Regions from separate parts of the Ruegeria sp. CF5 genome, predicted to be linked through region 1. Evidence: riboswitches for the same ligand, from Rfam matches in the RefSeq annotation. Region 1 holds a riboswitch; the other holds the start of a gene.
The links. Region 1 has a riboswitch for cobalamin ahead of ACR0NW_RS23315 (hypothetical protein). Riboswitches for the same ligand answer to the same signal wherever they lie in the genome.

Region 1 (7,533 bases):
GATGTGTGCAAGACGCGTCAGTCTTCTTCGAAGGGATCCCACTCATCCTCGACCTCGGGCAGGGCTTCGGTCTCGACCTTGGCGGCCAGTTGCTCAACCGTCTGGATTTTGGTGATGCGTGCCTTAGGGAACTGTGCCAGCACGGCCTGTACCATCGGATGTTCTCCGGCTTCGGCCCTCAGGGCGAGTTCTGCGGCGTCGCGCAATTCGGCAATCGTTGGCGCATCGCCGTTCGAGGCGACGGACACCGTCCATCTGTTCCCTGTCCAGCGCTGCAGGGATGAACCCAACCGTTGCGCCAGATCCGTCGGGGCCTGTTCGGTTGGCGTGAATTCGATCCGGCCCGGTTGGTATGATACCAGTCGCACACCACTTTCAACCTCGACCAGCAGTTTTACATCGCGGTTCGAGCGGATCAGTTCGACCACATGTTCAAAGGTCGGATAACGCGCAAGGGCTGCCTGCAGTTCCTGCGCCAGCGCGGCAGTTGGTGCACCTCCGCTTCCACGTGGTGGCGGCACGTGTGCAGGTGCTGCAACGACACCCGCATTTGTGACGGCGGCACTATTGCCGTTTACCGGGACGCCACCGCCCGGGCCGCCCGAAGGTGGAGGGGGCGTGTCCTGAAGACGCCGGATCAGTTCCTCGGGGCTGGGCAGGTCGGCCACATGCGTCAGACGGATAACCGCCATTTCCGCCGCCATCATCGCGTTAGGTGCGGCTGCCACCTCTTCCAGCGCCTTCAGCAGCATTTGCCACATCCGGGTCAGTACGCGCATCGGCAGAGCCTGCGCCATCTGCTGGCCACGGGCGCGCTCGTCCGGTGAAACGGTCGGGTCCTCGGCTGCGTCCGGCGTGATTTTGACCACTGATATCCAATGGGTGATTTCGGCCAGATCGCGCAGCACCGCCAGCGGGTCGGCCCCTTCGGCATATTGCGCGCCCAGTTCGGTCAGTGCCCCTGCCGCGTCGCCGCGCAGGATCATGTCTGTCAGGTCCAGTACGCGCCCTCTATCCGCCAGCCCCAGCATCGCGCGCACCTGATCGGCCGAGGTTTCCCCCGCCCCATGAGAAATCGCCTGATCCAGCAGCGATGTCGCGTCACGGGCGGAACCTTCCGCAGCACGGGTGATCAGGGCCAGCGCGTCTTCGGCGATCTCCGCGCTTTCGGCGCTGGCGATCTTGCGTAGCAGGCCAAGCATGTCCTCAGGCTCGATCCTGCGCAGATCAAAGCGCTGGCAGCGGGACAGCACCGTCACCGGAACCTTGCGAATCTCGGTGGTGGCGAAGATGAACTTTACATGCTCGGGTGGTTCCTCCAGCGTCTTGAGCAGCGCGTTGAAGGCGCTGGTCGACAGCATGTGCACTTCGTCGATGATGTAGATTTTATAGCGCGCGCTGGCGGCGCGGTAGCGGACAGAATCGATGATCTCGCGAATATCGTTGACGCCGGTGCGGCTGGCCGCGTCCATCTCCATGACATCGACATGGCGGCCTTCCATGATGGCGGTGCAATGTTCACATTTGCCACAGGGTTCTGTCGTTGGACCGCCTTCACCATCCGGGCCGATGCAGTTCATCCCCTTTGCGATGATCCGCGCGGTGGTGGTTTTGCCGGTGCCCCGAATACCGGTCATGATAAAAGCCTGCGCAATCCGGTCGGCTTCGAAGGCGTTTTTCAGTGTCCGCACCATCGCGTCTTGACCGACAAGATCGGCAAAGGTTTCGGGGCGGTATTTTCGGGCAAGGACCTGATAGGCCGTGGATGCGGTGTCGGTCATGTCTGCTCTGGCGGATTCGTACTGAAGCCGCAGCGTAGAGCCCCCCGCCGCCCGCGTCCACAGCAGGTCGTTGCGAAATTAATTTGGATAATGCCCGATGCGGGGTAAATTACAGCTGTGGGTAACCGGACGGCCATGACTGGCAGGGCCTGTTTGGGGGGAGTTAAATGTCTGAACTGGTGATATACGCCTTGCAGGTCGGCGGCGGAACGCTGGCCATTTCCCCGCTGCCGGGGCGTGGCGGAAGATATTCCGAAGATCTGAACACGATTGCCGACTGGCAGCCGGGTCTTGTGATCTCGATGACCACCGAAGTTGAGATGATTCAGGAGGGCGCGCGGCATTTTGGCACTGACATTCAAAGCCGCGCCAGCCGCTGGGTGCATCTCCCGGTCGAGGATTTCGGGGCGCCGCCTGCCGAAATTCGCGCGCGATGGCGTGACGTCAGCGCCTCTGCCCGGCAGGCGTTGTCGGGTGGCGGGCGCGTGCTGGTGCATTGCAAGGGCGGGTGCGGCCGCTCGGGCATGGTTGCCCTGCGATTGATGGTAGAGTGCGGCGAAACACCGGCAAAGGCGCTGAGCCGCCTGCGCGCCGTGCGCCCTTGTGCGGTCGAGACCGAAGGGCAGTTGGACTGGGCTACAAAGCCCGCGCAGGCGCACGCGCAGCACTGACAGTAACTTGCGGTAACCTAAGCCGAAGCGTGGGTCGGACCGCAGGTGACGGCGCTGGTTGTTCGGGGCGTCGCCTCAAGAATCGCGCAAGGTGGATTGGTGATCCAACCGGATGGCAGGGACGTTGATGCCGGGTTCAATAGGACATCCGCATAGCGGTCCAGCTGAGCGGTTTCTGTTGCTTCATCCACATCGCAGTACACGCGAATCCGGCTCCCATATGCGTGAAACCGCGCCGTACAGCCGCCAAGGCAATGTGCAAGTTCAGTGTTACCCTCGATCTCGAAGCCGTCCGAAGTCGCCCGGCGAGCCTGTGTGACGGCCCTGGTAAGAGTGTTTGCCATGTGCAACAGCGCCGGACAGGGTTCGCCGGTACGTTGGCAGACCGTGGCTGAAAGCACGTGTGTCTCGGTTTTCAAAATCATGATGCGCCCTCCGCGCTACGGATGGGGCGTTGATCAGGGGAAAGACGGCGCTGTGCGTCAAACCCATTACGGACACCCCGCCCGAATTCGAGTTACAGTTTCGATGGCAGGTCTCCTGACTTGCGGGTCATTGCTTTGCCGACCTTCCCGGCCATTCGGCCAGTGGCATTTCGGCATTGCTCTCCGCCTACAGTTGCGGGGGCAGTCGCGGCATTGGTTCAATTGAACCGCACCGTGTTCCCTTTTCATCCCGTCCGAAGATTCGGCACGGAAACCATCACGCAAGTGCTACCCGCACGGAAGCGCCCGGGTCAACGGAATTCGTCGAACCGCATCATCTTTGGAAGTCCGCGCAGTACGTCCGAATTCTGCCGGGCGCGCGCCAGTTGCCATCCCCCCTGCAGCAGGATGAACAGGGCATCTGCCTGAAGGTCGGGGTCTGGTACGTTCAGGCGCCTTGCGTGGTCTTTCACTTCGGTCATCCAGCCTTCGTACAGATGATAGGCGTGCTCGCGAAATTCAGTGTTCTCAGGCCCTTCGAACAGCGTTGCCGAGATGGGGCAGGTGTCCCAATGCCCTGATTTGTCGAAAAGTTTCGCGATCTTGTGGCACAGGGTCTCAACGCCCTCTCGAAAGTTCCCGGCGGGCTCAAACGAGGCTGCGATCAGGCGCAGCATGCCATCCGACGCCCATGTCGCGGCAGCAAGCGCCAGATCGGATTTTCCGTTCGGAAAGTGATGATAAAGCGAACCCTTGGGCGCATTCGCAGCCATAAGCAATTCGGACAAACCAACGCCGTGATAACCCGAACGCTGGAACAACTCGGCAGCGGTGCGGATCAGGCGATCTTTGGTCGGAAGCGGACGTTCGGTCATTTGAATTGCATATTGACGAGATTAGACCGATTGGTCCAGAACGAACTGAATGGACCGATTGGTCCAGTGATTGGCGGGGTTTGTGATGTTGGACAGCCAGAATTCGGTAATAGTCGAAGATTTCAGGTTTCCATCGGGCGGCGCGGAGCTGTCGGCCCGCCTGTATTCACCGGCTGCCGAACCTTCGGTGGTGGTCGTTCTTAACGGCGCGACGGGTGTACCCAGAGACTATTACAAGCATTTTGCCCGATGGCTGGCAGCGGAAAAGGGAATGGCCTGCCTGACCTATGACTACCGCGATTTCGGCCATTCGCAGACCGGCCCACTAAAGGCGTCCACGGTGACCATGGCAGACTGGGCCCTGATCGATATGCCCGCTGCACGAAACGAGATGCGGCGCAGGTTCCCGGACGCGAAACTGTGGGTCATAGGGCATTCTGTCGGCGGGATGCTTGGGCCGGTTCAACCCGGTATTGAAGAGATCGACCGGATGATCTGCGTCTGCTCGGGTCTGGTGCATCACAGTGATCATCCGTGGCCCTATCAGGGGCTGGCGAGGCTGTTTTGGTTTGGTCACGCTCCCCTGCTGGTTCGCTTGATGGGTTATCTTCCCGGGCGGATGATCGGGTTTGGCGCGGACTTGCCGCCGCTGGTCTATTGGCAGTGGCGGAAATGGTGCACCTCGCGGAAAAGCTATTTGCCCGAAGCGGGGCAGGGCCTGCCAGCAGCGGACTGGGGCCGTTCGGACGCTCAGGTAGATATGTTTGCCTTTACCGACGATCAGGTGATTCCGCCGAAATGTGTCTGGCGTCTGGCCGATGTCTATGGCCCCGCAGCGCAAAGGCACGAATTGAATCCGGGCGACTTCGGGCTTAAGGACGTTGGGCATCTGGGGGCATTCGCCCGCCGGAATGCAGCTGTCTGGCCAAAGTTGATGGCGTGAATCGTCGGCCACTGTTACGGGCACAAACCGACAGACCCGCGCGGTTCTTGCGATCACGATTTCAGCGGGAAAAGGTGAGAGGCTGGACATCGACCCAAGCGGGACTCGTTGTGGCTGCTTCCTTCCGGACCTGACCAGGTTGGCGAGGCGCTCGCCCGCGCCAACCTCTCGCAGCCGATATAGGCAACAGATCGGAAAATGGCAACCCGCCAACATCAAACCTAATTAGCTTATGAAACCGCGCCAAGGCGTATATGAGGTCTTTTGACATAAGAACGGGCATTGCGCCGCCGGGCCAGCCGTGGCAGCCATTTGCCCGTAACACATGAGGGCGGGCATGAAACGCGCAGAGCAGGTAACATTCGGCGGATCGGGTCTGGATCGGGCGGCGCATATTCGTAATGATCCACAGGCGATGGCCAATGCCGTTGCGCATCCGGATGCGCAATGCCTGCTGCTGTGGCGCGGCAAGGTTCTGGTGAAGGGCGAGCGCCTCGATCATCTTGCTTATGTGCGGATGTCTCATCCGCTTGTGACGGCAGGTCCGGGCGGTGCTATGGAAGAGCCGGTCTTACTGGGTGTTGGGAGTGGCGGAGCACCCATTTTTGCCGCTGACATTTCAAACTGGGCAGCCGAAGGGCTTGATCTTTCGGGCGTCGGAAACTTTGTCGACCGAACCGAACAGCAGCACCCGGATTTGCCGGAAGGCCATGTATTTGCGGAACTGCGCCGGATCATGACCCGTCTGAATACGCGGGATGCCGAACTGGCGGCCACGGCAAAGGCCGTGATCGGCTGGCATGAAACGCACCGGTTCTGTGCCAGATGCGGCGCGCCGAGCCAGATAACACAGGCTGGGTGGCAGCGAAGCTGTCCAGCTTGCAACGGGCAGCACTTTCCCCGCACTGATCCGGTTGTGATCATGCTGATCACACACGGCGATTCGGTGCTGATGGGGCGGTCGCCCGGCTGGCCTGAGGGGATGTACTCACTGCTTGCGGGATTTGTTGAACCGGGTGAGACGCTGGAGGCTGCAGTGCGGCGCGAGGTCATGGAAGAGGCGGGCGTGCCCGTCGGGCGGGTCGGTTATCTGGCCAGTCAGCCCTGGCCTTTCCCGGCATCCCTGATGTTCGGATGCCATGGTGAGGCCCTTTCCCGCGAGATCAGGATCGATCCTGTTGAGATCGAGGATGCGCTATGGGTCAGCAAAAGCGAAATGATGCAGGCTTTTGCCGGGGATCATCCCAAGCTATTGCCTGCCCGAAAAGGTGCGATTGCGCATTACCTGCTGCAAAACTGGCTTGCGGATACGCTGGACTGAGGAAAGACTGCACTTCAAAAACGAGTTGTCAGAAGCACGATGCAATTTTCAGCCAGAGAAGATATCGAAGCCCCGATCCACGCCGTTTTCGACATGGTTGCTGATTTCGACCGTTTTGAGCGTATGGCCATCCGGCGCGGGCTCGAAATCCGGCGTATCGGTACTCCGGATCAGGATATGGCCGGTACGAGTTGGGAAACGGTGGTCACCATTCGCGGGAAACCGCGCCATGTTAATGTGGTCCTGACCAATTGTGAGGCACCGTCCCTGATGCGTTTCGAGGCCCTGAGCAAAGGCATGAGCGGAGAAACCGTGATCGAACTGATGGCGTTGTCACAACGAAGAACACGATTGAGCATCAATACTTCCATTGCCGCAAAAACGCTGCCGGCACGTTTGTTGCTGCAATCACTGAAACTCGGGCGGTCCCGCATAAAACGTCAGTTTCAGGTTCGCTTTTCCGAGTTCGCGCGGAATCTCGAAGAGCGGAATGCGCACAGGACCTGAAACCGGTCCTGATACCGCTGCCTGCAAAACTCAGTTTCGGGGGCGTGCTGCCGGGTAAACACCCAGAATTTCGACATTTGTGGTGAAGTGCTCCAATTCGTCCATGGCCAGTTTCACGTTCTCGTCATCGGGATGCCCGACGATGTCCGCATAAAACTGGGTGGCCGTGAACGATCCGTCGACCATATAGCTTTCAAGTTTTGTCATGTTGACGCCATTGGTGGCGAAACCGCCCATCGCCTTGTACAGCGCTGCCGGAATGTTGCGGACCTGAAAGACGAAACTGGTCAGCATACCGTGTGCGCCGCGGCGCGATTCGTCGGCTTGCCGTGACATGACCAGAAATCGGGTGGTGTTGTCGCCACGATCTTCGATATGGCGGGCCAGAACGTTTAGCCCGTAAATTTCACCTGCCAGCTCGCTTGCCAATGCTGCCGAGTGCTTTTCGGCTTGTTCCGCCACTTCGCGGGCGGCGCGTGCATTGTCCGGGCTGACACGCCCGCGAATGTTGTGCTGACGCAGAAACCCTTCGCACTGGGGCAACAGGACCAGATGGGAATGCGCTTCGGTTATGTCGCTCAGCGTTGCTCCCGGAACGCCCAGCAGGTTGATGTGAACACGAACGAAAGCCTCGTCGATGATGTGCAGTCCGCTGTGGGGCAGCAGCCGGTGAATGTCGGCAACCCTGCCATAGGTCGAGTTTTCAACCGGCAGCATTGCCAGCTCCGCTTCGCCTGACCGGACCGATTCGATCACATCTTCGAAGGTGCGGCAGGGTAGTGCGTCCATGTCGGGCGCTGCGTTCCTGCAGGCCTCGTGACTATAGGCGCCGGGCTCTCCCTGAAAGGCGATGCGATTTGTCATTGGACGATTCCCTGCAACAGGTTATTGATTGGGCGTTTAGTCGCGGTGTCTATACCTTGCCTCTTGCAAGTGGAAGCCTTAGACACCCGCGCAGACAGCTGAAATGGACTCGCGATCAATGTTCGACACGATGACAGTTACCAAGG
Region 2 (7,533 bases), on a different contig from region 1:
CCAGCGCGGCCTGCGCTGCGACCTCGCCGCCCGTGTCACACAGATGCGCCAGCCGCCGCAGGGTCGAGACGGGCAGGGTGGAATAGTCGTCCAGCCGTGTATCCTCGCGCCCGTCCGCAGGTAACACGGCCAGAGCAATGCCCTTGGCCTGCGCCAGTGCCAGCACCTGCTGCACCCCATAGGACCAGTAGGGTACACCACCGATCAGGCGGATCAGGATGCCTTTCGCGCCTTCCAGCGTCTGTTCGACATATGTATCGACTGATAGTGGGTGCTTCAGTGCCGTCAGGTTGGCCAGCCGCATCGTCGGCATCCGCCCCTCGGGCCCGCCACCGCGATGCCAGCCCGCCGCGAAAGCGCCAAGGTCGCTGTCCGAAAAGGACAGCACCACCAGATCCGCCGGGCTCTGGCTCAGATCGGTCGGGGTCTCGGTTTCTTCTAACCCGTGGCTTTCGCGGAAGACGACGTGCATGTGCGGTTACTCGGCGGCCTCGGCAATACCCACGAGGATATCGTGGATTTGGGCCTCTTTGATGTCGTCATGCTCGGCAATGACCACCAGACGCGAGCGACGCTCTTCACCGGGTTCCCACGGGCGGTCATACTGGTGACGCACGCGCGCGCCAACGGCCTGCACCAGCAGGCGCATCGGTTTACCCTGAACGGCGGCATAACCTTTGACGCGCAGGATGTTCAGCTCGTTGGCCAGACGTTCAATATTGGCGACCAGTTCCGCCGGGTCGGTCTGTTCCGGCAGTTCAACGATGATGCTTTCGAAATCGTCATGTTCATGGTCGTGATGACCGTCGTGATGCGACGGACGGGCGTCCATGTCATCCTCGGCGGCGGCCTCAAGTCCCAATACAACGCGCACGTCAACGGCACCTTCAGCCACCTCGACGACGGGCAGAGGGCGCGGGGCTTCGGCGGCGATGATCTCTTTGGCTTTGGCCACACCCTCGGATCCGGCCAGATCGGGTTTGGTCAGCAGGATGATGTCGGCACACGAAATCTGATCCTCGAACACTTCGGACAGCGGCGTTTCGTGGTCAATCGAGTCATCGGCCAAGCGCTGGGCATCCACAGCTTCGACATTCGGCGCGAAGCGACCGGCGGCCACGGCTTCGGCGTCAGCCAGAGCGATCACGCCGTCCACGGTGATTTTTGAGCGGATATCCGGCCAGTCGAATGCCTTCAGCAGCGGCTTGGGCAGCGCGAGGCCGGAGGTCTCGATCAGGATGTGGTCAGGGCGCGGTTCCAGCGCCATCAGCGCCTCAATGGTCGGGATGAAGTCATCGGCCACGGTGCAGCAGATGCAGCCGTTGGCCAATTCCATGATGTTTTCAGCCGGGCAATCCGGGATCGCGCAGGATTTCAGGATGTCGCCATCGACGCCGACATCGCCGAATTCGTTGACCACAACGGCCAGACGCTTGCCTTGCGGGTTCTGCATCAGGTGGCGCACCAGCGTGGTTTTGCCCGAGCCCAGAAAGCCGGTGATCACAGTGACGGGGAGTTTTTCGAGGTTGCTCATTTCAGGGCTCCAATCGGGGGAATGCGGGCCGCACAGTTTTTGCGGAAATGTTCAGGACGTTCGCGCCATTTTACCAGACCGTCTTCGGTCTCAAGATATTTGGTGGCGCCTTCGACGATGGTTTCGACGTGGTCGGTTTCGTTCAGGTTTTCGTAGACAAAGGTCCAGCGGGACGGGCCGCCGCGCAGCACGATCGAACAGCCCTGATCGCAGTTCGACAGACATTCCACTGCTTTCAGGTTTACTCCGTCCGGCAACTCGGCCTGTTCCAGCGCTTTGTGCAACAAGGTGCCGGGGCGCTGTGCGTCGTCCTCGATAGGCAGCCCACGACGGCACGTGGTGCAGACCAGCAGCTCGACTGGCGCGGTCTCGGTCATGTCTCTCATCCCCCCAAATCCTCTTCGCGGGGGACGGGGTTTCATGCGGGCCACGTATCGCGACATGGACCCGGCACCGGAACACCCCGCCCGGTTACATCTACGGCTGCTGGCAGGTCTCCCGGCTTGCGGATGTCAGAGGCCCGGTTTGTCTGGGTCCTCTGGCAGATGTCCCGCCTTCCCGGCCTTGCGGGCCAGTGGCTTTGGGCACCCTCTCCGGTCACGGTCGCGGGGGCGGCTGCGTTTGACGGAAAACCGCTGACGCATTCCCTTTTCATCCATTCAAAAATGGACACCAACGCATGCGACATGCGGCACGGGCAGGGGGCTTGTCAAGCGTACTGGCGCCCTTGTGACACGCCGCATCCGAAAAGCGACTTGAGGCAGTCAGTCAGCGTCATAGGTTGCCAAACGCTCCTGCAACCATGCCTCAAACAGCCGCGCAGGAGTGGATGGCTGCGACCCCGTTGTCGCGCGGATCAGGTAATGCGACTGGGCAAATGGAATCGGCGGCCCCACCAACTGCAGCGGTGCGCCCTGCGCGATGGCGTTGCGGGCAAACCGGGTTAGAACGGTGGCATACCCAGCGCCTGCCATCACCAGTTGCAGCGCGGCCACCGTCGTGTCCACAGAATGACGGGCCGAATTCTCGGCAACGGCGAGGCCATTGGGTTCGAAATATCTAGCCCAATTGTCTTCATATCCCAGAATATGAACCAGAGGTCCGTTTCGCAGGTCTTTGAGCCCGGGGATCGGGTCACCAGCACGACAGACAGGCACAATGGTTTCAGAGCAGAGCTTTTCGGCGATCACACCGGGCCAGTCGCCATATCCCAGCCGAATTTCTACATCCACGTCCCCCGGAGCAACGCTGTCATTCCAAATATGGGACACAAGGCGCACGGGAATATCAGGGAACTGGCGACAGAACTCAGGCAACTCGGCTGCAATCCAATAGGTGGCGGTTGAAATGGCCGCCCTGATGGTCAGGCTTTGCCGGGTCGCCGGTCCAAACAGACTGTTGGTACTCAGAGCGATGTCGGACAGCGCCCGCCGGACAGTCAGCGCATAGGACTGTCCCAGTTCGGTCAGGTCTAGTCGGCGAGCATTGCGAGTGAACAGTTTTTCCCCAAGTTCAGCCTCAAGTGACCTTATGTGCAGCGAAACCGCTGTTTGTGTCAGGCCCAGTTCCTGCGCTGCGACAGTAAAGTTCTGATGGCGCGCGGCAGATTCGAAACTGCGCAGCCAGGCTGGATTTGGGAGGCGGTCCATTTATCACCAAAATTTTTTTATGATTGTGACCGTTATTATTCGTTTCTGTTGCTCTTATCCAGCATTGATAATCCGCGTGTGAATCGCGAATGCGCAATTGGCCAATCTGGGAGGAATAGGCATGAAAGTTGGCTTCATAGGTTTGGGAAACGTGGGCGGCAAGCTTTCGGGTTCGCTGTTGCGCAATGGGGTCGATCTGACCGTTCATGATCTGAACAGGGATCTGGTCGACGAATTTGTTGCTCGTGGCGCGAAAGCGGCGGACAATCCAGCGCAGTTGATGCGCGACTGTGATGCGGTCATAACCTGTCTGCCGTCGCCTTCGGCTTCGGACGCGGTGATGCAACAGATGTTGCCCGAGGTGAAAGAAGGCAAGATCTGGATGGAGATGTCCACCACGGATGAGGCCGAAGCGAAACGCCTAGGCGCCATGGTTATCGAGCGCGGCGGTGCGGCAGTGGATTGCCCGGTCTCGGGGGGGTGCCATCGGGCGGCGACCGGCAATATCTCGATATTCGCAGGCTGTGATCGCGCGACGTTCGAACAAATTTTGCCATTTCTGACCACGATGGGCCGCCGTATCCTGCATACCGGCGATCTGGGCTCTGCTTCCGTCCTTAAGGTTTTGACCAACTATCTGGCGACCGCCAACCTGATCACCTGCGCCGAGGCGCTGGTCACTGCAAAAGCGGCCGGCATGGACCTGAACACAACCTATGAAGCCATCAAAATTTCGTCTGGCACCTCGTTTGTGCATGAAACCGAAAGCCAGGTGATCCTGAACGGCTCGCGCGATATCTCATTCACCATGGATCTGGTTAAAAAGGATATCGGTCTGTTTCAGGAAGTAGCGGACCGGACCGGTGTTCCGCTGGAGATGAACCCGGTGATGATCAAGATTATCGAAGACGGCATCGCCCGGTACGGTGATCGCGAACTGTCTCCGAACATCATCCGCCGTCTCGAGGATGCAACGGGTATCGACGTCCGCGCCCCCGGATTTCCAACCGAAATGCTGGATGATGAACCGGAAGAGGCGGGATACGAAGTGATCCCGCAAGGCAAGGAGTTGAAAGCGGCAGAGTAATCCGCAAGTAAGTTCAGGTGCGGGCAGCCTGTGGAACAGACTGCCCGTAGAATTGTTCTTGCTGGTTCACGTCTTATGTTAGTGTTCTGTACAACAGGACGCTGCCAAAGCGTGGAGGATGCCATGGCCTGCTCTCGAACTATAATTGCCCTGGTCGTTGTGTGCATTTTGGCCGGGTGCGAAACCGGGACGGGGCCGATCGGATCATCCGACGTTTCGCGCGCTGACTACGAGCGTCACAAGGCCAATCGCCAATCCTATATGTATCAGGGCTTGTAATAAACAGTCCGCAGCGGCTTTACCTGAGCAGCTAGTGGTGAGCAGCTTATCCCAACATCAGCTTTGAACGGAACGTGCATTCAGTGGCCGATGGGCCGCTTTCTGTGTTCGCTCCGCCGACCTATTTATTCGGCGGCAGATTGTGTTGGTTACCTGTCCTCGGTCTTGAACCGCCCAGAGCCGCCATCGGATGAAACAACCAGCGACAGGTCAGTCGGACTTGATGCTTCCTCGGGGGGCTTGCTCTCCTTCGGACGCATGTGCTTGGGCGGAAACACAAACACATTGCGCCAGCCGCTTTTGAACAAAGCGTAGGCGTTCTTGAACGGGCGAAAGTACAAGGCTCGGGGGCTGTTCCAGGTGCCGTCTTCTCCATTCCCCAGACCATAATCCAGTGTTTCCCGAGTTTTTGGCGAGTACAATGTACCAGCCGCCCAATCCCAGAACGCAAAAATGAATCCCATGTTCTTGTCCCAATGGCGGATGGCCTTGGAGTGGTGGACCTGATGTTGTGCCGGGCTGACAACAACGTGCTGCAGCCAATTCGGATACCGAAGCCAGACATGGCTGTGCCGCAGGTTGAACGCGGCAACGAAGAAGACGAACATCACAATGTTCAACTGAAACAAAGTGAATTCTCGGGCGCCGCTTCCAAAAATTTGATCCAGCAAGCCAAACGTTACACCCACTGCAAATGCGCCCATCATCGAGGAAACCGCTTCTTCGAACGGATGCATACGCGCAGCCGTCAACGGCGTCATGACCTCGGCCGAGTGGTGAACCTTGTGAAATTCCCACAAAACAGGAACTTTGTGGAAAATATAGTGGCCAAACCACAGCGCGCCATCAAAAGCCAGAGTGACCGCGACGGTGTAAATCAAGGTAACACCCCACGAAGGTTGTTCGGGGCCCGCAGGAGCCGATCCGAATAAGGATTCAACGATGTGAAACCAAAATTGTGACTGAATCAGGATCGACGCATAGATCGCTGCAATGATCGATTTATTGAAAAAAAACATGAAATAGTCGGCTTTGGCAGAGTCGTGGGTGACGACATCCCATGGCACCAGCCAATTGAGTAATCCTTTAACTCCCGACAACCCGCGTGCAGACCGTTCGCGCCAATAGATGAAAATGGCAAAAGCCAGTGCGGTAGCCAGATAGAAAATCGACAGTCGTTGAGTTGGGTCGAACAGCAGTTCCACAGGATGGCGGATCGCCGCCAGAATACTTTCACCAGTCATTGCCTCGAAATCCTGCCCGAGTATTTTGATTTTGCACTTGCTTACCAAAACGACGTGGCATTTTTGGGGCGGTATTGCGATTGGCAATTGGTCTTGCGCAAGGGCGCGATCATCCTGAGCGTGCAACTATGCTTTGCAATTGCCAGATCAATTGAACCTGTTGATTTCTTACTTTTCTTCCTGCCTTGAAATTTCCGATGCAATTCAAACAAGATGGTCAATGCGTGCGTGCCGGTCGCGGGCTCGACCAACTAGCAAATCAAAAGGATTGGTCGCTTTTCTTTGCCGCTGCTGTGATCAAACGCAACACTGCCGCTTCGCCTGCTGAGAGTACGAGAGCTTTCAACATACTGGAATGCTTAAATAATTCTCCTCCAGTAAAAGCTATCAACGCAACTGAAAATGCCCCGATGGGACGCGGAGAGAAGGGAGCTATGCGTTTGGGAAGAATGGAGGCGAGTACCGGAATCGAACCGGTGTACACGGATTTGCAATCCGCTGCGTCACCACTCCGCCAACTCGCCTAAGGTGGTGTAAAAAAGGGCTTTAGCCGAGTCGCGATGTGGGCGCAAGTGCAGTCTCCAAACAATTGCCCAAACATTCATGTTTCGGTTCCGTTCTGCGGATTCTCTGATCCGTTTCGCTAGATAATTAAGTTGGGTGTCAAATTTGCGCGGATCGGCGGTCAGGCAAACTTGCTGACTGCGACCGGATTTCATACCTGAAGGCGTTGCTGGTGCGACCGGGATGTGGCAAAAGCCGGTAACCGAGGGATAAATAAGAGCGATCCAATGACAGATTTCGCAGCCCGCCGCCGGACGATGGTCGATACCCAGGTTCGCCCGTCCGATGTGACCAAGTTCCCGATCATCGATGCCATGCTGTCGGTGCCGCGCGAAAAGTTCGTGCCGGATGCCCTGCGCGAAGCCGCCTATGTCGGCGATCTGATGGACATCGGGAATGGTCGCTGCCTGCTGGAGCCCAGAACTCTGGCCAAGATGTTGGACGCACTCAACATTTCCAATGAGGAATTGGTTTTGGATATCGCGCCGGCCTTGGGATATTCGACCGCTGTGACGGCTCGTATGGCCCAGCTTGTCGTGGCCGTCGAAGAGGATGAGCAACTCGCATCCGAGGCGCAGGACCTTCTGACGGAAACCGATGTGGACAATGCAATCGTTCACACCGGACCGCTTGCCCAGGGGGCTGCAGAACACGGACCTTACGATGTAATACTTGTTCAGGGTGGCGTTGAACGCGTCTCGGACGAATTGCTGGATCAACTGAAGGATCATGGCCGCATCGCGTGCGTGTTCATGGAGGGCGATCTGGGGACCGTTAAAATCGGTCACAAGGCCGGAGGGCGCGTCACATGGCGTTTTGCTTTCAACGCAAGCGCACCGATTTTACCGGGGTTTTCCGCAGAGTGTGCATTTTCGCTATAGTTCGCGAACGGATTTCTGAGGCATCTTGATTAGTTCAAGTCAAAGGCGCAAACTGCCTGTTGGGCAGGTTTTTTTGATTTGAGAGGAACAACAAATGCGCAGAGCGACAGGAAGAAAAGCCGTCAAGGCTTTCGCGTTCGCGGCGGGGCTGGCATTGACCATAGCTCCGATAAGGCAGGCATCGGCCGATAATCTCACGGACGCCTTCATTGGCGCCTACAACACGAGCGGGCTGTTAGAGCAGAACAGGGCATTATTGCGGGCCGCCGACGAAGATGTGGCGATCGCGCTTTCG

Region 2: linked by a shared signal. The riboswitch ahead of ACR0NW_RS09160 (DUF1636 family protein) and the one ahead of ACR0NW_RS23315 (hypothetical protein) in region 1 are both predicted to bind cobalamin.

The regions. Positions count from the first base shown of each region.
Region 1 is NZ_JBQFRI010000018.1:8,480-16,012, forward strand. It holds gene ACR0NW_RS23305 (DNA polymerase III subunit gamma/tau) at 18-1,781, opposite strand; gene ACR0NW_RS23310 (protein-tyrosine phosphatase family protein) at 1,949-2,452, shown strand; gene ACR0NW_RS23315 (hypothetical protein) at 2,470-2,877, opposite strand; cobalamin riboswitch at 2,966-3,171, opposite strand; gene ACR0NW_RS23320 (TetR/AcrR family transcriptional regulator) at 3,189-3,752, opposite strand; gene ACR0NW_RS23325 (alpha/beta hydrolase family protein) at 3,838-4,695, shown strand; RNA gene ffs (signal recognition particle sRNA small type) at 4,768-4,866, opposite strand; gene nudC (NAD(+) diphosphatase) at 5,033-6,016, shown strand; gene ACR0NW_RS23340 (SRPBCC family protein) at 6,056-6,523, shown strand; gene ACR0NW_RS23345 (prephenate dehydratase) at 6,554-7,387, opposite strand; gene ACR0NW_RS23350 (c-type cytochrome) at 7,506-7,533, shown strand, end outside.
Region 2 is NZ_JBQFRI010000002.1:580,124-587,656, reverse strand. It holds gene cobN (cobaltochelatase subunit CobN) at 1-472, opposite strand, end outside; gene cobW (cobalamin biosynthesis protein CobW) at 479-1,534, opposite strand; gene ACR0NW_RS09160 (DUF1636 family protein) at 1,531-1,911, opposite strand; cobalamin riboswitch at 2,006-2,226, opposite strand; gene ACR0NW_RS09155 (LysR substrate-binding domain-containing protein) at 2,299-3,183, opposite strand; gene ACR0NW_RS09150 (NAD(P)-dependent oxidoreductase) at 3,305-4,270, shown strand; gene ACR0NW_RS09145 (sterol desaturase family protein) at 4,699-5,793, opposite strand; gene ACR0NW_RS09140 (hypothetical protein) at 5,758-5,982, shown strand; tRNA gene ACR0NW_RS09135 (tRNA-Cys) at 6,244-6,317, opposite strand; gene ACR0NW_RS09130 (protein-L-isoaspartate O-methyltransferase family protein) at 6,585-7,238, shown strand; gene ACR0NW_RS09125 (TolC family outer membrane protein) at 7,333-7,533, shown strand, end outside.